Pueribacillus theae: one gene and its partners. The main gene of each other region encodes a partner of the protein of the gene in region 2 in a complex. Links are inferred from orthologs where the notes say so. Each region holds a gene or a part of one and is shown on either strand. Other genes may lie near its edges. The genes, in order: rny, pfkA and pnp.

The links.
Region 1: pfkA (region 2) and rny share a complex: the UniProt entries of both Bacillus subtilis proteins name them as parts of the possible RNA degradosome complex. The link is inferred for Pueribacillus theae from one-to-one orthologs.
Region 3: pfkA (region 2) and pnp share a complex: the UniProt entries of both Bacillus subtilis proteins name them as parts of the possible RNA degradosome complex. The link is inferred for Pueribacillus theae from one-to-one orthologs.

The regions. Positions count from the first base shown.
Region 1 is NZ_QCZG01000001.1:262,658-269,177, reverse strand. The notes cover bases 582-3,502. They hold rny (ribonuclease Y), read right to left. Parts: upstream 2,863-3,502; coding sequence 1,300-2,862; downstream 582-1,299. Other genes in these bases: recA (recombinase RecA), read right to left, coding at 3,177-3,502; DCC39_RS01370 (TIGR00282 family metallophosphoesterase), read right to left, coding at 582-1,225. Also shown: DCC39_RS01375 (stage V sporulation protein S), read right to left, coding at 1-239; more of DCC39_RS01370, read right to left, coding at 431-581; more of recA, read right to left, coding at 3,503-4,226; DCC39_RS01355 (DEAD/DEAH box helicase), read right to left, coding at 4,354-5,940; DCC39_RS01350 (competence/damage-inducible protein A), read right to left, coding at 5,943-6,520. UniProt on the Bacillus subtilis protein: Endoribonuclease that initiates mRNA decay. Initiates the decay of all SAM-dependent riboswitches, such as yitJ riboswitch. Involved in processing of the gapA operon mRNA, it cleaves between cggR and gapA.
Region 2 is NZ_QCZG01000018.1:1,297-7,964, forward strand. The notes cover bases 3,893-6,668. They hold pfkA (6-phosphofructokinase), read right to left. Parts: upstream 5,873-6,668; coding sequence 4,913-5,872; downstream 3,893-4,912. Other genes in these bases: pyk (pyruvate kinase), read right to left, coding at 3,893-4,886; accA (acetyl-CoA carboxylase carboxyl transferase subunit alpha), read right to left, coding at 5,898-6,668. In the rest of the region: TRAP transporter substrate-binding protein DctP, read right to left, coding at 1-208; DCC39_RS09745 (IclR family transcriptional regulator), read right to left, coding at 436-1,194; DCC39_RS09750 (acyl-CoA thioesterase), read right to left, coding at 1,398-1,796; DCC39_RS09755 (gamma carbonic anhydrase family protein), read right to left, coding at 2,067-2,600; DCC39_RS09760 (FxsA family protein), read right to left, coding at 2,617-3,018; more of pyk, read right to left, coding at 3,132-3,892. UniProt on the Bacillus subtilis protein: Catalyzes the phosphorylation of D-fructose 6-phosphate to fructose 1,6-bisphosphate by ATP, the first committing step of glycolysis.
Region 3 is NZ_QCZG01000001.1:237,973-246,929, reverse strand. Bases 3,335-6,229 are described here. They hold pnp (polyribonucleotide nucleotidyltransferase), read right to left. Parts: upstream 5,889-6,229; coding sequence 3,780-5,888; downstream 3,335-3,779. Other genes in these bases: rpsO (30S ribosomal protein S15), read right to left, coding at 6,056-6,229; DCC39_RS01265 (polysaccharide deacetylase family protein), read right to left, coding at 3,335-3,640. Also shown: dpaA (dipicolinic acid synthetase subunit A), read right to left, coding at 1-720; DCC39_RS01275 (YlmC/YmxH family sporulation protein), read right to left, coding at 907-1,140; DCC39_RS01270 (M16 family metallopeptidase), read right to left, coding at 1,296-2,528; more of DCC39_RS01265, read right to left, coding at 2,675-3,334; more of rpsO, read right to left, coding at 6,230-6,325; ribF (bifunctional riboflavin kinase/FAD synthetase), read right to left, coding at 6,436-7,377; tRNA pseudouridine(55) synthase TruB, read right to left, coding at 7,389-8,312; 30S ribosome-binding factor RbfA, read right to left, coding at 8,403-8,750; DCC39_RS01235 (DUF503 domain-containing protein), read right to left, coding at 8,817-8,957. UniProt on the Bacillus subtilis protein: Involved in mRNA degradation. Catalyzes the phosphorolysis of single-stranded polyribonucleotides processively in the 3'- to 5'-direction. Necessary for competence development in Bacillus subtilis.

The DNA of each region.
Region 1 (6,520 bases), on a different replicon or contig from region 2:
TTAATGGCTGTCCTCTCTTCTCCATCAATTAAAATGTCAGTGAACGCGGGAATACAAATGAGGTCTACTCCACTTGGTGCTACAAATCCTCTCGCGATTGCGATGGCTTTAATCGCTTGGTTGATTGCACCTGCGCCAATTGCCTGAATCTCAGCGTTGCCTCTTTCTCTTAATACATTCGCTAGTGCGCCAGCTACTGAATTGGGAACGGATTTGGCTGAAACTTTTAATACTTCCATCTCTAGTACCTCCCTTAAAGATTAGCACCTTCTCGATCGCCATAAACGGGGGATAGCAACCCCCATAAATGGAAGCCTCGATTTATAATATTCACGATCTAAACTTGTATTCCTGCATTTTCAAAACTTTTTGTTTATTTTTAATGAAATCCGGTATATACGAATGTCTTTCATGAGGGTGATGTACACCTCTAGTCAAAAAATGGCTTGTCTTCATTGATAAGGATTCTCTCTGTATTCACCGCAAGCCCCGATTTTTTATCAACGGTAATACATATCCCACTTAATTGCGCCCGTCCTGACATGACTTCAAACCGGACAGGAAGGCTTGTTAAAAATCGTTTGATTACCGCTTCTCGCTGCATACCGAGAATGCCGTCATACGGTCCTGTCATTCCAACATCTGTGACGTATGCCGTTCCATTCGGCAAGATACGGTTATCTGCTGTTTGTACGTGCGTATGTGTCCCGACAACAGCTGTCACCTTTCCATCCAAATACCAGCCCATTGCCTCTTTTTCGCTTGTTGCTTCAGCATGAAAATCAACAAAAATGTATGGGGTTATTTTTTTGTATTTTTCAACAAGTTCATCAGCTTTCCTAAAAGGGCAATCAATGGCAGGCAAAAAAGTTCTCCCTTGTAAGTTAATCACTGCGATTTCAAGATGATTTACTTTCATCAATATCGATCCATTGCCAGGTGTCCCTTCCGGAAAATTAGCCGGACGGATCAAAGATTTCGCTTCCCCGATAAACTCAAATATTTCTTTCTGATCCCAAGTGTGGTTGCCCATCGTAACGACATGTGCACCCGCCTGGATAAATTCTTTATAAATTTTATCTGTAATGCCCCGTCCTCCTGCAGCATTTTCTCCATTAATAATTGTTATCGCCGGTTTGTATTTTTTTTGAAGCTTTGGCAAATATTCTTTTAACATTTTTCTTCCGGGCGAGCCGACAACATCACCAATAAATAAAAACTTCATTATAGCAATTCCCTTTCAATTTATAGTATGTAGAAAAAACCATTTATAGCAAAATAAAGTGGTCAATGACCACTTTATTTTGCGTATTCAACTGCCCTTGTCTCTCGAATAACTGTAACCTTAATATGACCAGGGTAGTCGAGTTCTTTTTCGATTTTTTTCGTAATTTCTCTCGCCAAACGATAAGAGGATACGTCATCAATAACATCAGGTCTAACAATGATTCTAATTTCACGACCCGCCTGAATAGCGAATGATTTCTCGACTCCTTCGAAGGACTCTGAAATCTCTTCAAGCTTTTCAAGCCGACGGATGTATGTCTCCAGTGTTTCGCGCCGTGCACCCGGTCTAGCTGCAGAAAGTGCATCAGCTGCCGCAACCAGCGTTGCGATAATAGAAGTAGGCTCTGTATCCCCATGATGGGAAGCAATACTGTTGATGACTACTGGGTGTTCTTTATATTTGGTTGCAAGTTCAACACCGATCTCTACGTGGCTTCCTTCAACCTCATGGTCAATTGCTTTTCCGATATCATGCAATAAGCCGGCTCTCCGGGCGAGCTTTACATCTTCACCAAGCTCCGCTGCCATTAATCCAGCCAAATATGCAACTTCCATCGAGTGCTTCAATACATTTTGACCATAACTGGTTCGATACTTCAATCTTCCGAGTATCTTAATTAAATCTGGATGCAGTCCATGAACACCAACTTCGAAGGTTGCCTGCTCACCATACTCTCTTATATGTTCGTCAACTTCTCTTCTGGATTTCTCAACCATTTCTTCGATACGGGCTGGATGAATCCGTCCATCTTGAACGAGGTTCTCCAACGCAATCCGTGCGATTTCCCGGCGAATTGGGTCAAAACCTGAAAGAATGACTGCTTCCGGGGTATCATCGATGATTAGATCAATGCCAGTCAACGTCTCGAGCGTTCGAATGTTTCTTCCTTCCCGGCCAATAATACGCCCTTTCATTTCATCATTTGGGAGATTCACAACAGAAACTGTTGTTTCTGCAACATGATCAGCCGCACAACGCTGAATTGCAAGCGAGAGAATATTTTTTGCTTTCTTTTCAGCCTCTTCCTTGGCACGAGTTTCCATTTCTTTCATCATGACAGTTGTTTCATGAGCCATTTCCTTTTCGATATCACTTATAATTAATTGTTTCGCATCTTCACGGCTCAATCCAGAAATTCGTTCAAGTTCGGCTTGTTGCTGTTGCAGCAATTCCTCCACTTTGCTTTCAATCTCTTCAATTTGTCGTTGTTTTTTGGTGAGAGATTCCTCGCGTTTATCCAAAGATTCCTCTTTTTTATCTAAAGATTCACCCTTCCTGTCCAGAATCTCTTCTTTCTGAACCAAACGATTCTCTTGCTTTTGTAGTTCATTTCTGCGTTCGCGAATTTCGCGTTCAGCATCCATACGAAGTTTATGGGTTTCATCCTTCGCTTCGAGTAGCGCTTCTTTTTTAGAAGCTTCTGCTTCACGCTTTCCATCTTCAATAATTTGCTGTGCTGCATGCTCTGCACTGGAAATTTTCGCTTCAGCAATCGATTTGCGTCCAAGATATCCAACAACTGCTCCGACACATGCAGAGATAAGCATAGTGGAGATGAGAACGATTAAATCCATACGTTCACCTCCCTTGCTATCTACTTGTTGGTTAAAGGTCGTTCAAAAAGTTCAGCATTCATGCAATGTTCATAGCAAATTAGTTTGACAGCGCCGTTCCTTTTGAACCTGCAATTATTTCATAATTTAAAAATGTCGCACAGCACAATGAATCGTATATGTTTGAATTTCGTTAGAAATCAAGCAAATATACATAATTTTATTTTATAGATGTAAAAATAGCTTGTCAAGATAACGAAACGGAAGTTAGAGATCAGAGGCTAAATTTAGGCTGCGTTGTTTTCACAGAAAAACAGGCGCTGCAAGGCGCCTGTTTACTCTGTTAGCAATGATTCTTGTATTTCCTGTTCTTCGGAAGCATCTGTCGGGCTCTCTGTCGTGTCTAAAGCATAATGTTCACGGATACGGGATTCAATGTCATTTTTGATTGAAGGATTTTCTTTCAAAAATAGTTTGGCATTCTCCCTGCCTTGTCCAAGCCTTTCGCCTCCATAAGAATACCAGGCACCGCTTTTTTGTACGATGTCCAGCTCAGAGCCAATGTCGATGATTTCTCCTTCTTTCGAAATCCCTTCGCCGTACATGATATCCACTTCAGCTTGTTTGAAAGGAGGGGCTACTTTATTTTTTACCACTTTAATTCTTGTGCGGTTTCCTACCATTTCGTTGCCTTGTTTTAACGTCTCAGCTCGCCTTACTTCGAGTCGGACAGATGAGTAGAATTTTAACGCTCTTCCTCCAGGCGTTGTTTCCGGATTGCCAAACATGACCCCTACTTTTTCACGTATTTGGTTAATGAAAACCGCAATTGTTTTCGATTTATTAATCGCTCCGGACAGTTTACGCAGCGCCTGCGACATTAACCGGGCTTGAAGGCCCACATGGGAATCGCCCATTTCTCCTTCAATCTCTGCTTTAGGGACAAGAGCAGCAACCGAATCGATGACGATAATATCAATGGCGCCGCTTCGAACGAGCGCCTCAGCAATTTCCAACGCCTGTTCCCCCGTATCAGGCTGGGAAAGAAGCAATTCATCGATATTCACACCGAGATTTTGCGCGTATACAGGATCGAGCGCGTGCTCGGCGTCAATAAACGCAGCTTGTCCACCATTGCTTTGCACTTCTGCAATTGCATGAAGGGCAACAGTTGTTTTCCCTGATGATTCAGGGCCGTATACTTCAATAACCCTGCCTCTTGGATAGCCTCCGACGCCAAGGGCAATATCTAATGAAAGGGAACCGCTTGAAATCGTTGAAACTCTTTGTTCAGCCTGCTCCCCTAATTTCATAATAGAGCCTTTACCAAATTGTTTTTCAATCTGCTTTAGCGCCATATCTAAAGCAGCTTTGCGTTCACTCATTCACTTCACTCCTTCATGACAAAACAGCCCACCCCCGAGCTGATTCATCAATTTATCTTAATTATACTCTTTTTAAAAAGGATTGCCAATAGTTTCCCGAACATTTATTCGACTACTTTAGACGAAATTAACGTGCGGTTTGAAGTGAACGTTGAGGCGGCTTCGCCGGTTCCAAATGGATGCGCGATCCATTCAAGCCCTCTTGCTTGAGACATTCATAAACGTACGGCGCAACACTAAGAGAGATTTCAAAAAAAGAAAAACGCTCAAAAATATCGATGCGGCCAATATCTCTTTTTGAGATGCTGGCAAGGGTTGAAATTTCATCAACTAGCTTCTTTGGATGGAGATCGACGTTTCTTCCAACATTTAAGAAAAAACGCACCATGCCTTTTTCTCCTCCGGTTTCACCGAATTGGTATTCTTCCGGAATCTGCAAAGTATTCACAGAAAGCAACATAGCCAATAATGAAGAAATGGCTTCCTTGGGAGAATAGCTTGTCAATAGTTGCTCGGAAAGCGATTGAAAAACTTCTTGATTGGAATTGCCAGAGTTGGCAATCTCCTCTTTCAGCCGGTTAAATTTGCGCATGATTAACTCATTGCCGTCTGGAAGTTTTGCTTCAGGAATCTTGCTGTTTATTTTTTCTTCAATCGCATGCAAAAACTTGCCATCTTGCGGAGTAACAAAAGTAAAAGCCATTCCGCTCTTTCCAGCCCTTCCTGTTCTTCCGATGCGATGCACATATTGTTCTGGATCTTCAGGGATATCGTAATTAATCACATGGGTTACATGGGCTACGTCAATGCCTCTCGCAGCAATATCAGTTGCGACAAGAAGATTAATTCGCTTTTTTCTAAAGCCATTCATAACATTTAAACGTTGGGGCTGGGTTAAATCCCCATGAAGCCCTTCAGCCCGGTAGCCTTTTGAATTAAGAGCGTCAACAAGCGTTGATACGCCTTTTTTTGTTTTGCAAAAAATAATGGCAACCTCAATATTTTCGCTGTCAATAATCCTTGAGATGGCTTCAAGCTTGTGCTGCTCAAATGTTCGATAAAAAACTTGTTCAATCGTCGCTGCCGTTTCATTTCCTTTCGTAACGGAAATGATAACTGGCTTATGCATGTAGCGATATGCAAGCTGTTTAATATCCTTTTGCAACGTAGCGGAAAAAAGCATCGTTTGCCTTTCTTTTGGCATTTGATTTAAAATCGCCTCTATATCTTGAATAAAGCCCATATCAAGCATTTCATCAGCTTCATCAAGGATGACCGTTTTAATTTCTTCCGTTTTTAACGTTTTACGCTGCAAATGATCAAGTATTCTTCCCGGTGTGCCGACAATGACTTGTGCACCTTGCTTCAGTTCATTAATTTGGGGGAAAATCGGCTGTCCGCCGTAAATCGCCGCGATTTTGATATTTTTATATTTCGTAATTTTTTTTAGTTCATTCGCCACTTGGATCGCAAGTTCACGGGTCGGCGTCAAAATAATGGATTGCGGGCGCTTTATTGGTGTCATGTTCTCCGCTACAGGTATGCCGAAAGCAGCCGTTTTTCCTGTTCCAGTTTGCGCTTGGCCGATCACATCATGTCCATCTTTTAATACCGGAATTGATTTTTGCTGAATGGGAGTAGGCTCTGAAAAACCTAATTCATCCAACGCTTGCTGTATTGGTCTAGATAGTCCTAATTCTTGAAATGTCTTCAATCTTATTCACCTTTCCTTAAATGCTTCAACAAATAATAAAATCCGTTATATGCGCTTCTGCTTCGAATTGCATCCCTGCTGCCAATTAAATCAAGTGGATAAATGATTGTCTCTTTATTTTTAAATGCAATCCCAATAAAAACAGTACCGACTTCTTTTCCTTCACTTTTTGTTGGTCCGGCAACACCGGTAAAGCTTATCCCGATATCGGCATTGAGAATCTTTCTGACATTCTCCGCCATTGCTTTAGCGCATTCCGAACTGACCGCCCCTTCTTCATCAAGGATTTTTTGGGAAACGTTTAATACTTTGTTCTTCACTTCATTTGTATAGCTGACAATTCCGCCGTTAAAAATCATGCCGGCGCCCGAAACTTGCGTTAGCAATTGGGCAAACAAGCCGCCCGTTAAACTTTCAGCGCAGGCGATCCGGAGGTTCTTCTTCGATAGAAGCTTGGAAACTTCAATCGGTAAAGATGTATTATCATAACCGTAGAAATATCTTCCTACACGATCCAAAATGGTTTTTTCCATTTCATCAAGCAGTTTTTCGGATTCTTGTTCTGTCTTGCTTTTGGCAG
Region 2 (6,668 bases):
CGTTGTAAACATAATGGTGCATCGATGGGTTCCAGTTGTTTACGTTAAGTTCGTATACTTTACCTGAACTTTCATCCTTTTTCTCACCTTCGCCACTGTTAGCGCTTTCATTTCCGCCGGAATTTTTACTTCCACAGGCTGTTAGCGCTAACAATAAACCAAGTAGTAAAACAACAAATCCTAAAAAACTCTTTCTCTTTGAAAACATTGTTCTCCCCCTCATTTTTTCTTACTAGATTGAGATGTTTTGCAATTCTCAATATTTACCGGAATAGCGTACCACTTTTCTATTCCTTGAAAAAGATAATATCATAGGAAAATTAATAGTTCAACAAACTTTTACAAAATAATTATTTTCCAACAATTCTATAAAGTATTAATTTACCATATAGAAAAACAAAAACCTGGAAAGGCAGCTACTTTCCAGGTTGAAATTTAAAGCATTCGGTTTGAGATTTCTTTTGCAGTTTCTTTTGTTTTTTCGATATAAGCTGGGATTTTTTCTTGATTTAATCTGGCGGTAGGAATCGTTAATGTTAGTCCGGCAATCACTTCGTTCAGACGGTTCTTTATTGGAGCACTTATTGAAAAAGCGCCTTTCACTCTTTCTCCATTGCTTATTGCATAACCCTCTTCACGAATTTTCTTCAGTTCTTTTTTTAGCTGTGGCTTGCTCGTAATTGTCCTGTCTGTTTTTTTCTGAAGCGTTATTTCGTTAAGCAACTTCTCCAGTTTTTCAGGAGATAAATAAGCCATTAATACTTTTGCCGAAGCCCCGGCATAGAGCGGCGACGTTTGTCCCACATGGATAAGTGTCGTCAGTTCATGATCGCTCGGTACGTATCCTATACACTTTCTTTGATTTTCATGAATAATACTTAACGAAACGGATTCGCCAAATTCTTCTTTTAACTTTTCCATAAAGGGTTTTGCTGTCGATAGCAATTGTGAATTTTTCTCAACAAGCTGGCCTAAAAAATACAACTCTATGCCAAGCTGGTATGTTTTATGTTTATCATCTTTATCTAATAACCTATGTTGAACGAGTGTATTTAAAATTCTCTGCAAGCTTGATTTTGAAACATTTAGTTTCCGATGAAGATCGGCCAATGATAATTCTTTCTCATTGATAGAAAACGATTTCAAAATTTTTATTGCCCGATCGATGGTCTGCATTGTTTCTTCTTTCGACATGACTTCTTCCCCAATCAATAGAGTAGGTTATCTTTACTATTAAGGGTAATGGATCTTCTTTTATTTGTCTATAAATCCCTATCTCTTTTCGGCTAGCTTTTTTGTAATAAGGAAAACGCTGACGCGTCTTTCCTGGAGGTGAGAGGTGGGATTGGTATAAATTGGCGAATTGCCAATTTATACTTTTTTTCAAAAAAAAAGCTTCATTCATTGTTAAAGTGGCGGGCAAGTTCTTTCACTACTGGAATACTTTTTCTCTCTTTTCGATCAAACATTACATTTGTAACAAAAGCTTCAGTAATCATATCCCCTTGCTCATTATAAATCTCTTGTTTATGATCAAAGCTCGTATTCCCTAAACGGATTGGAATTGTTTTAATCTTCAATCTATCTCTTAATTTCGCTTCTTTTATAAACGTTATATTTAGTTTGACAACAACTGTACCGTATTGATGTTTCTTCATTTCTTCAAATGAAAAGCCCGCTTCCCGATACCAATCCCCGCGTCCCTTTTCCAAGTATGTAACATAGACACTATTATTGACATGTTCGAGTTCATCGATGTCTTCTTCTTTTACGATGATTTCTGTCGTCGTTTCCATTTTCCAACACCTCTTTAATCCAACTTTTTCTAAAATTCATTAAATTAATCTTAGTCTCTTTTGCCACGTTATTTTTTCAATTATTGTAGCAGCCATTATGATATTCGTTGCATAAAAGTACTTTGGATTCACTATATTTAAGTCTACCATATTCTTTAGGCGGTCTATAGCATTTTTGATAAGAATAATCGCCCGCTTCTTCATTTTTTTCTTCAATGGCTTAACTACTAATCCAAAGAAAAATGGAAACGCAGTGTCGCGTTTCCATTTTCATTCACTTTTAGCTTCTTCTAAAATCTTCTGTTCTATATATTTTCTACTATTAGCAACATAGCTTGCTGCACCTTGCTGAATTCTCTTTTGTTGTTCTTCAGACAAGTTTCGAATTACTTTAGCGGGAACACCGGCAACGAGGACACCGGGCTCGATGACTTTGCCTTCTGGAACAAGACTTCCAGCGGCAACGAGAGAACCTTCACCAATGACAGCACCATTTAGTATTGTTGCGCCCATCCCGATAAGCGCTCCGTCTTTCACTTCACAGCCATGCAAAATCACATTATGCCCGACAGTGACATTTTCACCGACCGTCGTACGATAATCCGGATCGGCGTGAACGATGGTTCCGTCCTGCACACTCGATCCTTTGCCGATTTTTATTTGCTCATAATCTCCTCTTAGAACAGCATTAAACCAAATCGAAACGTTCTCTTCCAATACAATGTCGCCGATTAACTTAGCGCCCGGCGCGACATACACAGATGGGTGCAACTTTGGTGTTTTGCCATTAAAAGTATATTTCATTTTACCTTTCCCCTTTCTAAAATGGCCTTTTAATAAAGAATCCTATATTTCCCCTTCGAATTAAATGTCCTATCCATTTTTTAAGCCATAGCTTAACGATTGCCCTTGTATAAGGAATTAACAGGAAAAGGCCAGCAATATCAGTAACAAAGCCTGGGGTTAAAAGGAAAACTCCCCCGGCTAGTACACAAATCCCATCGAGAATAGCTTCTGTCGGCATATCCCGATTTTGGATTTGGACTTGAGCAAGGTGAAGGACTTGAAGGCCTTGGCGTTTTGCCAACCAAGCGCCAAGAATCCCTGTTGCAAGAATAATGAAAAGTGTCCATCCAACGCCTATTTTGCTGCCTGTCCATATTAAAACCGTAATTTCAATCGCTGGTACAAGAATAATTAATGCCAATACTATACGAAACATTGAAGAACTCCTCTTCAGTAAGAATGTTCGCTAACTTTTAAAAAAGAGAAGGCGCAAATCCCTTCTCTTATCCCCGATTTCTACCAGTCCGGCTTCTGACATCTGACTTCCGTTTATATAACACTTGTATACCCATCGTAGATATCGCCTTTATACGTATCGACTGTAATTTCTTGATCGTCTTTTAAAATACTTGTTGCGTTCTCAACACCTACAATAACCGGTACGCCAAGGCTTAGCCCGACGACGGCGGCATGGCTTGTCAGCCCGCCTTCTTCTGTTAAAACAGCCGCTGCTTTTTTGAATGCTTCAATCATTTCTTTGTCCGTTCCATAGGTGACTAAAATCGCGCCTTCTTTCATCTTTTCATTCGCTTCGATGTGGTCTTTTGCAATGACGACTTTTCCAGATACTGTTTTGCGGCCGATGCCTTGCCCTTTTGCTATGATATCGCCAATCACATGCACTTTCAGCAAGTTGGTCGTTCCGATTTCTCCAACGGGTACACCGGCTGAGATCACAACTAAATCTCCCCGTTTTACCACACCTGTATTTAATGCTTCTGCCACGGTGATTTCCAGCATTTCATCGGTGGTTTCCGCACGTTTGCCGAGCTTTGGAATAATTCCCCATACGAGAGATAGTTTCCGGCACACTCCTTGATAGCTAGTAACCGCAATAATTGGTGCCTTTGGGCGGAATTTGGAGATCATTCTTGCGGTATGTCCACTTTCGGTTGCAGTTATGATTGCCGAGGCGTCCAAATTAAGTGCGGTGTATGAGACAGATTGGCTAATTGCATTTGTCGTTGTAATAAAACTTTCCCTGCTTCTGTTTCTTAAGATTTCTCGATAATCGAGTGCTTGTTCAGTACGGGAGGCAATTTTATGCATCGTTTCAACCGTCTCTACCGGGTACTTGCCTGCTGCCGTTTCCCCCGACAGCATAATTGCGTCTGTCCCATCAAATATGGCATTTGCAACATCGCTCGCCTCGGCTCTTGTTGGCCTTGGATTTCGCGTCATTGAATCAAGCATTTGTGTAGCGGTAATAACTGGCTTGCCTGCTGTATTGCATTCGTGAATAAGCATTTTTTGTACGAGGGGCACTTCTTCTGCAGGAATTTCAACGCCAAGATCGCCTCTTGCAACCATAAGGCCATCAGAAACTTCTAAAATTCCGGCGATGTTATCGACACCTTCCTGATTTTCGATTTTAGGAATGATATGTATGGACGTTGCATCGTTTTTTTCTAATATTTCCCGAATTTCCAGAACGTCTGAAGATCTTCTTACAAATGAAGCGGCGATAAAATCAACGCCATATTTGATGCCGAATTCGATATCTTCCGCGTCTTTTTCCGTAATTCCGGGCAAATTAACCCTGACATTTGGAACATTAACCCCTTTTGTGTTTGTCAGTGTGCCACCATTTAAAATTCTTGTTTTTATTTCTTTCGTAGATTTTTCGATGACTTCAAGTTCAATTAGCCCGTCATCAAGCAAAATTCTGTCTCCTGCCTTGACGTCTTGTGCCAATCCAGTATAGGTTACTGAAATTTTTTCGGGGGTGCCTATGACTTCATCCATTGAAATAATGAGCTCTTTTCCTTCTTCTAGCTTGATTTCACCGTTTTCCATCATCCCCGTACGAATTTCCGGCCCTTTCGTATCGAGTAAGATGGCAATTGTTTTGCCGGCTTGTTCCTCCGCTTCCCGAATATTATTTATACGCGCGAGATGTTCTTCATGATTGCCATGGGAAAAGTTTAAACGGGCAACATTCATGCCAGCATTGATTAATTTAACGAGCATCTCTACACTGTCGCTTGCTGGTCCAATTGTACATACAATTTTTGTTTTTCGCATGATTATGAGGACCTCCTTAGGCTTTTCTAGATCGATAATTGTTGAGCCAACTGATACATTGAGCGGTTAATTTCGCGGCCTGCTGACAAAACTTCACTTATTGAACGTTCAACAATTTGATTGTTATACAAGCCTACTGCCTTGTTGTAGTTCCCATTAACGAGCAATTCAACGGCTTTTGCTCCGAACCTGCTAGCTAAAACACGATCAAAGGCTGTAGGTGAACCGCCCCGTTGAATATGACCTAGAATAGTTACCTTTGTTTCAAGATTGCTTTCAGCTTGAATTTGTTTTGCAACAGCAACGGCACTTGCAATACCTTCCGCCACAACGATAATGCTATGCTTTTTTCCTCTATTGTACCCTCTTTTGATTTTTTCAACGATTTGATGCAAATCATAACTTTCCTCCGGAATTAAAATTGATTCTGCACCACCGGCAAGCCCGGACCATAGCGCAAGGTTTCCAGCATCTTTGCCCATCACTTCAATAACGAAAATACGTTCCAATGATGTTGCTGTATCACGAATTTTATCAATAGCTTCGATGACTGTATTAAGCGCGGTATCAAAGCCGATTGAATAGTCTGTAAGAGGGATGTCGTTGTCAATTGTAGCAGGAAGGGCAATCGTAGGAAAGCCATCCTCAGCCAGCTTATGGGCCCCTTTGAAGGTTCCATCCCCTCCTATAACGATTAACCCTTCGATTTTGTGTTCCTGAAGGTGGCGCAACGCTTTTTTTCTTCCTTCTTCTGTTTGGAATTCGGGACACCTTGCCGTTTGAAGAATCGTCCCTCCCCGGTGAATAATGTCCCCAACCGTTCCAAGTTCTAGCTTTTTTATGTTTCCTTTTATTAATCCGGCATATCCGTTATAGATACCATTCACTTCTATATCATGGTAGATTGCTTTTCTGACGACTGCCCGGATGCAGGCGTTCATTCCAGGAGAATCTCCACCGCTTGTCAATAATCCGATTCGATTCAAGTTTAAAGCACCCCTAAATGACCCGTTAATCGTTGGCAATGCTTACCGAGCTTTTTATAAACGTGTACTCACCGATTTTACGGAATTTTTCATAACGCGTTGAAACTAGTTCTTCGCTTGATAATAGCAAAAGCTCATCAAGTGATTTTTTTAAAACGGCATCAATCGCACCTGCTTGCTTTTGCATATTTCGATGTGCTCCGCCTTTAACCTCTGGAATGATTTCATCGATAATGCCGAGCGCGAAAAGGTCTGGTGCCGTAATTTTCATCGTTTCTGCTGCCAGCTTTGCTTGAGATGCATCTTTCCACAGTAATGCAGCTGCGCCTTCAGGAGAAATAACGGAGTATGTCGAGTTTTCCAGCATGTGAATCCGATCTGCAATGCCTAATGCCAGCGCTCCACCACTTCCGCCTTCTCCTATTACAATGCAAATGACAGGCACAGACAGCCCGGATAACTCCACCAAATTTCGCGCAATCGCTTCACTCTGCCCTCTTTCTTCTGCTTCTTTGCCAGGGTAAGCGCCCTTTGTATCAATAAACGTGATGACCGGGCGGTGAAACTTCTCAGCTTGTTTCATTAAACGGAGCGCTTTCCGATAGCCTTCCGGATGTGGCATGCCGAAGTTTCTTCGAATATTTTCCTTTGTATCTTTCCCTCGTTGATGGCCAATGATCGTGACAGGTTTGCCATCGTATTTCGCAATCCCTCCGACGATCGCTTCATCGTCACCGTACAGGCGATCTCCGTGAAGTTCTATAAAATCTGTAAAAAGGTGCTCGATATAATCCAG
Region 3 (8,957 bases), on a different replicon or contig from region 2:
TATAATTAAGGCGTTCATTGGCATTTTAGAAATGATATTCGCTTTTAAAACAAGAGCCGGTATCGTATTAATGATGATGTCACTATCTATTACGGCTTGCTGAAGATCGTTTAGATGAAATGGCTGCAATCCCATTTCTGATATTCTCGCCATATCTGCCGACTTCACAGTGCCTACTTTTACCTTTGCCCCTAAAGCATCGAAGGCTCTTGCGACAGACATGCCTGTTCTTCCGAAGCCGAGTACGAGGGTTTTTGAATTATGAATGGTAATATCCGTATTTTCGATTGCCATCATGATCGTTCCCTCAACGGTGGGAATCGAGTTATAGATTGCAACGTCATCTCTTTCAAACAGCTTAACTACCTTTCTTCCTGCCCTTTTCGCACATAAATCTAGAAATTTATTGCTGATTCCAGTATAAACCACACAATGTTCCGGTGTGCTTTCAAGCATCTTCTCAGAAATGAAGATCTTTTCTTTCGAAAAAGTTGTTTCGACTTCCCCGTTTTCGCTTGTACCGCTTACAGGCAATACAATGGCATCCACTTCTTTTAGATCAAGCTCTCTCATTTTTTTTTGCGTGGCGCCTGCGAAGCCGTGATCAAGATGATCAAATCCAACAAGAGTGACTGTGGCGTCCATTTCTGTTAGCTTGCGAATAATTTCTATTTGCCTGGCGTCACCGCCTAATATAGTAATATGAAGATCCGTTAGCATGGTGACACTTCCTTTCAAAAATGAAAATAAACCTTTGGAGTTCAAAAAGGAGAACAACCTCTTCAAACAATTTCGAGAGAACAATGATCATGTTCTCTCGCAATAAACAGGACAATTTCATTCGTTTTCATTTTTTACATTTTATGACTCCAAAAGTTGATCAGTGCTAGCATAAAAGCCTAACAATTACTCATTATCAACAAGAATGATATCTTTTCCAATTGTTTTAATTTGGTTCCAATATAGCGTCGTTTCTTTTTTTTGTTTGCGAAATGAAAAGATGTTTCCTTCCGGAATAATAAGCGCCTGAATCTCACCAGTCCTCTCATCAAAAACCAAATCTGTTTGGCCAAGGACACCAAGGCGCTTCCCGTTATTCACATGAACAATTTCTTTGCCACTCAATTCACTTAATTTCATTATTAAGATTCCCCCTGTCTTCTTTGTAAAAGATAAGCCAAACTTGCCTCTTTTATGTATAAAAAACCTGCATTCCGAATGGAAAGCAGGCGATTAAAACCGTTATTTTGCTTTATATGGCATGTAAAAACCGCCATAAAAGGAGAGTGAATGAATTAAGAAAGCTGTAATTTTCCAGTCGGGCTAATCAGTGAGCTTGAGAATTTGCCATTCAACATCGTTTTTGCCAAATCATTTACATCTTGAAGCGTCACACGTTCGATGCTTTGGATGATGTCATCCAGCGTTTTTTGCTTGTTTAGCAGCAATTCGTTTTTTCCATTTCTGCTCATTCTGCTGTTTGTGCTTTCAAGGCTTAACATTAAATTTCCTTTCAGCTGGGCTTTGCAATTTTCTAATTCTTTTTCTGTTATTCCATCTTTTCCTAACTTATTTACGGTAGCCAAAATCGTCTCAAATAAGTGATCAACCTGATCTGGGTTTGTTCCAGCATAAATGGTGAGCAACCCATTGTCTATAAATGAAGAATGGTAAGAGAAAACGGAATAGGCGAGCCCTCTTTCTTCGCGAACTTCCTGGAATAAGCGGCTGCTCATGCTACCGCCTAAAATATTGTTTAAAATGGTAAGATGGTAAAGCCGATCGCTTCCATATGGCAAACCGGGAAAACCGAGGCAAAGGTGGGCTTGCTCTGTTTCCTTTTTCTTGACGATGCTCTCGCTGCAAAAAACAGGGGGGACGACCTTTTTCTGTTTATTTGCAGTTTCATAATTCCCAAATCTTTTTTCGATTGCTTTACTAAAATCATCAGGAATATTACCAACGACAGAGATAACAACATTATCTGGTGTATAATAGTTGTTTCGATAATTTTCCAAAGTGTTTTTATTAAACGTCAATAGCGTATCTTCTGTCCCTAAAATTGGGTATGCGAGCGAGTGCTCTCCAAAGCTTGCAGAACTTATTAAGTCATGTACAATGTCATCAGGAGCATCTTCATACATTTTTATTTCTTCTAAAACAACTTTGCGTTCCTTCTTTAATTCCACTTCATTAAATTCGGAGTTAAAAAACATATCCGATAATATATCAAGTGCATATTCTGCTTTTTCATCTAATACTTTTGCATAATAGCACGTATATTCTTTTGACGTAAAAGCGTTGACTTGTCCGCCAATTCGATCGAATGCTTCAGCAATTTCTCTCGCACTTCTTTTTTTTGTGCCTTTAAACAACATATGCTCTAAAAAATGCGAAATGCCATTTATTTCAGGAGTTTCATAGCGAGACCCCGTGCCAATCCATATGCCAATTACAGCGGATCTGACTGTTGGCATATTTTCGATGACTATTCTGACGCCATTTGGACATGTATGTTTTGTGATCAACCTTTTTCCCCCTATTAAATGTAGTTCACCTTCTTTAATTGTTCAAAATTGAATCTCCTTTATCATATGATTCAACATTCGGGCGTCTCTACATGACTTCCTATCCCATAAGCCCGTAAACACTATAACATGTAAAAATCGAAGACTCAATCAATTTTCGGGAGGCGTTGTTCACTTAACAGTTCGGAAACTGTACCAATTTTTAATCCTTTTTCCTCAATTCCATTAATCATTTTTTCTAATCCGGCTGCTGTTGATTCAGTGGGATGCATAAGAATCATTGCGCCGGGATGAACTTTTTGAATAATATTATTCGCCATGACATCTGGATTAGGCGATTTCCAATCAACCGTATCAACTGTCCACAATACGGTTTTCATATGAAAGCCATGTGCGATTTTAACGACATTATCATTGAAGCTCCCGCTCGGCGGAGCAAACCATTTCGGAGTCTTGTCAATCGTGGCTTCGATAATCTCGTTTGTCATTTGTATTTCTTCGCGTATTTTTTTGGCCGATGATCTTCTCAAATCAGGATGGGAATAAGCGTGATTTCCAATTTCATGCCCTTCTTCAACTAACATTTTAGCTAACCGGGGATTTTTTTTCGTCCACGATCCATCGAGAAAAAAAGTCGCTTTTACATCATGCTTTTTTAATGTTTTTAAAATTTCAGGGATAAATTCATTTCCCCAAGCTACGTTGATTTGAAATGAGACCATCTCTTTTTTTGGATTCCCCTTGTAAATTGGGCTTGGCTCAAGATCATCAAGTGATACTTTCGGCGTGACTTCCTTGAATACTAGTTTTTTCTCGTTAAAACGGCCTTCTTTTTTCATGTTTTTATACGATTGCTGAATATCTACTTTTATTCCATTGTAACCTGGAATGGCTTTCCAGACACGATCGATAACAGCGTCAATCGGCTTCTCTTCATATGATTCGGCTTTTTCTTTAATGCTTTTTAAAAGTGAATTTTCACTTCCCGTTGTAAAAGCAGCTTCGGTTTTCCACTCTTCCATATAATTAGCGGAATAGGGGTTTTCCAAAAACTGATAAGAAATAATAAATAAGAATGCAAATATAATCACTTGTCCGATTTGCTTTTTCATTGCAGCATCCTCCTTCAGTAAAAAATATGTACTGAAGGGACACGTTATTCCAGAGGTCAGAAATCAGAAGCCGGAATTCAGAAGCTTGATTCTAATTTCCGATCAAAAAAAGGAGCTTACTTGCTCTGCTCCTGTTTTGTCATTCGGCTTTCGCTTTTTCTTTTTGTTCCAACAGCACTGCTTTTCGGGATAGATTAATGCGGCCTTGTTTATCAATTTCTTTTACTTTAACAAGAATTTGATCCCCCACTTTTACCACATCTTCGACTTTTTTGACACGTTCTTCCGCCAATTCTGAAATGTGGACAAGGCCTTCTTTTCCGTTGAATAGTTCGACAAAGGCGCCAAATTTTTCGATTCGCTTCACTTTGCCTAAATAAGTTGCCCCAACCTCCACTTCACGGATTAAATCTTCAATGATTTGCTTCGCTTTTTTATTCATTTCCGGGTCACTTGAGGCAATGAAAATTGTTCCGTCCTGCTCAATATCAATTTTTACTCCGGTATCTTCAATAATTTTATTGATGACTTTTCCGCTTGGCCCGATTACTTCGCGTATTTTATCTGGATTAATCGTCAATGTTAAGATTTTAGGTGCGTATTGCGATAATTCTTTATGCGGCTCTGAAATCGTTTCATTCATATGCTTCAAAATATGCAGACGTCCTTCTCTTGCCTGTGTAAGCGCCTCTTTCAAGATTTCTCGGGTGAGGCCTTCAATTTTGATATCCATCTGCAGTGCAGTAATTCCTTTTTCAGTGCCCGCCGCTTTAAAGTCCATATCCCCAAGCGCATCTTCCATTCCTTGAATATCAGATAAAATGATGACGCGTTCTCCTTCTTTGATTAACCCCATTGCGATGCCGGCTACTGGCGCTTCAATCGGTACACCTGCATCCATCATTGCCAATGTACTTGCGCAAATACTCGCTTGTGATGATGATCCATTCGATTCCAAAACTTCGGAAACAAGCCGGATTGTGTATGGGAAAACATCTTCTGGCGGAACTACCTTCTCCAACGCACGTTCCCCTAAAGCACCATGGCCAATCTCTCTACGTCCGGGAGCCCGTATTGGCCCTGTTTCTCCTACACTAAAAAACGGAAAGTTGTAATGGTGCATAAACCGCTTTTCTTCCTCTGTACCGAGCCCGTCCAAAATTTGGACATCTCCTAACGCTCCTAATGTGCAGGTGCTTAGCACTTGCGTTTGGCCCCTTGTAAAGAGCGCCGAACCATGGGTTCTTGGCAATATGCCTATCTGCGAGGATAACGGACGGATTTCGTTGATCGCTCGTCCATCCGGCCTTATCTTTTCTTCAATTATTAGGCGGCGAACTTCCTCTTTCGTAAGCTTTTGCAAAATTGCTTTTACTTCGCCTAGCCTTTCCTCATCAAGATCGGAGAAGTGCTCTATCACTTTGGCTGTTACATCATCAATTGCTTGGTTTCGTTCAAGCTTTTCAACTACCTTGACCGCCCTTTTTAGATCCTCTTCTGCAAATGCTCTAACTGCTTGTTCAAGATCCGGATCCACCTCAAGAAGAGTAACTTCCATTTTTTCCTTTCCTACTTTGGAAATAATTTCTTCTTGGAAGGTAATGAGCCGTTTAATTTCTTCGTGGCCAAACATAATGGCTTCAAGCATGACGTCTTCAGGCACCTGGTCAGCACCGGCTTCCACCATATTAACAGCATCCTTCGTACCTGCGACAGTCAATTCCAAATCGCTTTTTTCCACTTGCTCAACTGTTGGGTTAATTACGAACTCCCCGTCAATTCTCCCAACAATCACACCTGCAATCGGGCCTTCGAAAGGAATATCGGAAATGGATAAAGCCAATGATGAACCAAACATTGCAGCCATTTCGGAAGAGCAGTTTTGATCCACACTCATGACCGTACTAATAATCTGGACTTCATTCCGGAAACCATCTACAAAAAGGGGCCTAATCGGTCGATCGATAAGCCTGCTCGCCAAAACAGCTTTTTCACTTGGACGGCCTTCACGTTTAATGAAACCTCCAGGAATTTTTCCTACGGCGTACAATCTTTCTTCATAGTTAACGGTTAATGGAAAAAACGGCAGATCCTTCGGTTCTTTCGAAGCCGTAACCGTTGATAATACGGCTGTATCTCCATAGCGTATAAAGGCAGCACCGTTGGCTTGTTTAGCCATTCGGCCAACTTCCACGACAAGCTTGCTGCCCGCCCAATCCAATGTAAAAATTTGTTTCTCGTCACTCATGATTTGAAGTACTCCTCTCAATCTCAATCACAATATCGCTTTTCTTATTATACCCCAATTTAAGTTGGCGTAAAATAAAGAAAAATCGTTATTGGATGGGATTATTAAATTGCAAAATGAAAAGCGGGGACCGCCCCCGCTTTTCATTTCATTATAAAGGTTGTTCACTAACGGCGCAAACCAAGCTTTTGAATCAGCTCACGGTAACGTGCCACATCTTTGTTTCGCAAATAAGTGAGAAGATTGCGCCGCTTCCCAACCATTTTTAACAAACCACGTCTTGAATGGTGGTCTTTCTTATGCGTGCGCAAATGCTCATTCAACGTGTTAATTTGTTTTGTAAGGATAGCAATTTGAACTTCTGGTGAACCTGTATCATTAGAATGAGTCTTGTATTCAGAAATAATTTGTTCCTTTTCTTGTTGACTGAGTGCCATCCGTTTCACCTCCTTATATCAATCCCCGATTCCCTAGCAAACGTCGGTGAGTCGTACTGCCAAGCAATGGTTCTTCTGCTCTTACATGTAGTAGCATACCTTTTTTTCATTCAAATTGCAAATTGAAAATATTCAATAGCCCGATTTTTGTCTTCGTTTAATTGTTTGACCAAATCATCAACAGATGCAAATTTCTTTTCTTCACGCAGCCATTTCCGCCATTCAAGTGTGACATGTTCTCCGTAAATATCTTCATCGAAATCCAACAAATGAACTTCGATTGTCGGCTCCGGCAAATGTTCATAAAAGGTCGGCACGTAGCCAAGGTTTAAAATTCCGTTATACCAAACGCCTTTCCATTTTACCCTAACAGCGTAAACTCCTTTTTTAGGCAATAGGTATTGAAAAGATGGAGAAATATTCGCCGTAGGAAAACCGATTGTCCTTCCTCTTTTATCACCTGTAACGACTGTTCCTTTTATTTGAAAATATCGGCCTAAATATTCAGGAAGGCTATCGACGCTTCCTTCTTGAATTTTATTTCGGATAAGTGATGAGCTGATTTTCATTTCATCTTTTTCAACTTTTTCAATGACCGTTGACTCAAATTTGCCTCTTGAATAGGTGTCGATAATTTGCATCGTTCCTTTTCCAAATCGTCCGTAAGTATAATCAAAGCCCGCCACAACATGCTTTACCGCCAAATCAATAATATAATGATCAATAAATTCCTGTGGAGATAGCTGCGAGAATTCTTGGGTAAAACGAACAATGTACATTACATCAATGCCAAGCGCTTCAATCTCTTTTTCTTTTACAGCCAAAGGAGTAATAGGAGAAATCTCATCCATATGCCCCAAAACAACGGCGGGATGCGGATCAAATGTCATGACTGCTGATTGCCAGCCGTTTTTCTGAGCAATTTCTTTCGCTGTGTGAATCACTTTTTGATGCCCGATATGCACACCGTCAAAATAACCTAAGGCAATAGCGGTAGGTTTTATGCCATCTTTATTTAATTGATGGGGATGCTGCAAATAGATTGTTTTCAATTAGGCCACCTCTAACTATCCTTAACTTTAATTAGTTTCTCTGGTTTCATGTATCCTTGTTTTGATGGATGGGGGATATAAATGGCAAGACATTCTCCATTGTTATTGTAAATCGCCCACTTATTCCCTTTGCTATTATCAATTATAGGAAGAACAGCGCCATTTTCAATTTTTTTAGTTAGATGCTCTGGAAAAACAATTTTTTCAAAGTGTTTAATTGCCGTTTCGACAGGATACAATTTTTCATTGAGCATCCCGTTGTTAACCGCATCTTCGATTTCTCCAAATGTTAATGATGAATCAAGCGTAAATGGTCCGGATTTCATTCTTTTCAAATAAGACATATGGGCAGGATAACCTAGTTTTTTTCCTATATCAACCGCTAAGGTTCGTATATACGTCCCTTTTGAACATGCAACACGTATAAAAAACGTTGGGTGTGTTTGATCAACTTGCCGGTTTGACAATAATTGAATATTTTCTATAAATATTTCTCTTGAAGGCCTGTCAATCACTTTTCCTTCAAAAGCATATTCGTACAGCCTTTTCCCATTTACTTTCACTGCTGAATACATAGGGGGAATTTGCGTCTGCTTGCCCACCATTGATTGTAACACGCTTTGTAACGTTTCCTGAGCAATTGGCTGAAGCAGTTCTTGTTGTTCAACGATTTCTCCAGATGAATCTTCTGTCGATGTAGCGACGCCAAGCGTAACTTCGGCTTCATATGTTTTCGAGTAGTCAGACATATACTCTGCCACTTTTGTTGCTCTTCCTAAACAAATCGGCAAAACACCTGTGGCGTCAGGATCTAGCGTCCCAGTATGGCCTATTTTCTTCATTTTAACGATGTTTCTTACCCGAACAACGCAGTCATGCGAAGTCATTCCTTTAGGCTTATATAATGGTAAAATGCCGTTATATGGAAAGCCCATATTCTCACCCCAATGCTTTCTAAAAAAAGACCATTCAATAAAGAAGGATAGACAAGAAGAACGCTCTTGTCTACCCTCCGAAAAGATTTTTCAAGATTTTTTGTTATTCAAATCCGAAATCAGCTTCTCGATTCGGTTCCCATAGTTAATAGATTCATCAAATAAAAATAAAAGTTCTGGAGTTTTTCGAAGCCTAATTCGGCTTCCAATTTCAGAGCGGATAAATCCAGAGGCTTTTTCTAAAGCTTCCAAAGTTGCAGCTTTTTTTTCTTCATCCCCAAGGACCGTAAAATATACTTTTGCCTGCTGCAGGTCGCCTGTTACTTCTACACCAGTAATCGTAACAAACCCGATTCTCGGGTCTTTTAACCGCCGATCAATAATTTCTGTTAACTCTTGTTTTATCTGCTCTGCAACCCGGTTTGCACGTTTATTCATCTGTTTCACGCCCCGCTTTCAAGTAATGAGCTATGTGTTGAGGGAATGATAGAGCAAGCATTCATTTTAGAGCCATTCGTAGATTGTTTTGGTGATTTCAATCCTTTCATCCGCATCAATTAATTTGATGGCCTTTTGAAGCTCTTGCTCTGCTCTAGTTTGGCTGATCGCAACGACCGCAATGCCAAAAGCCGTTCGTTGCCATAT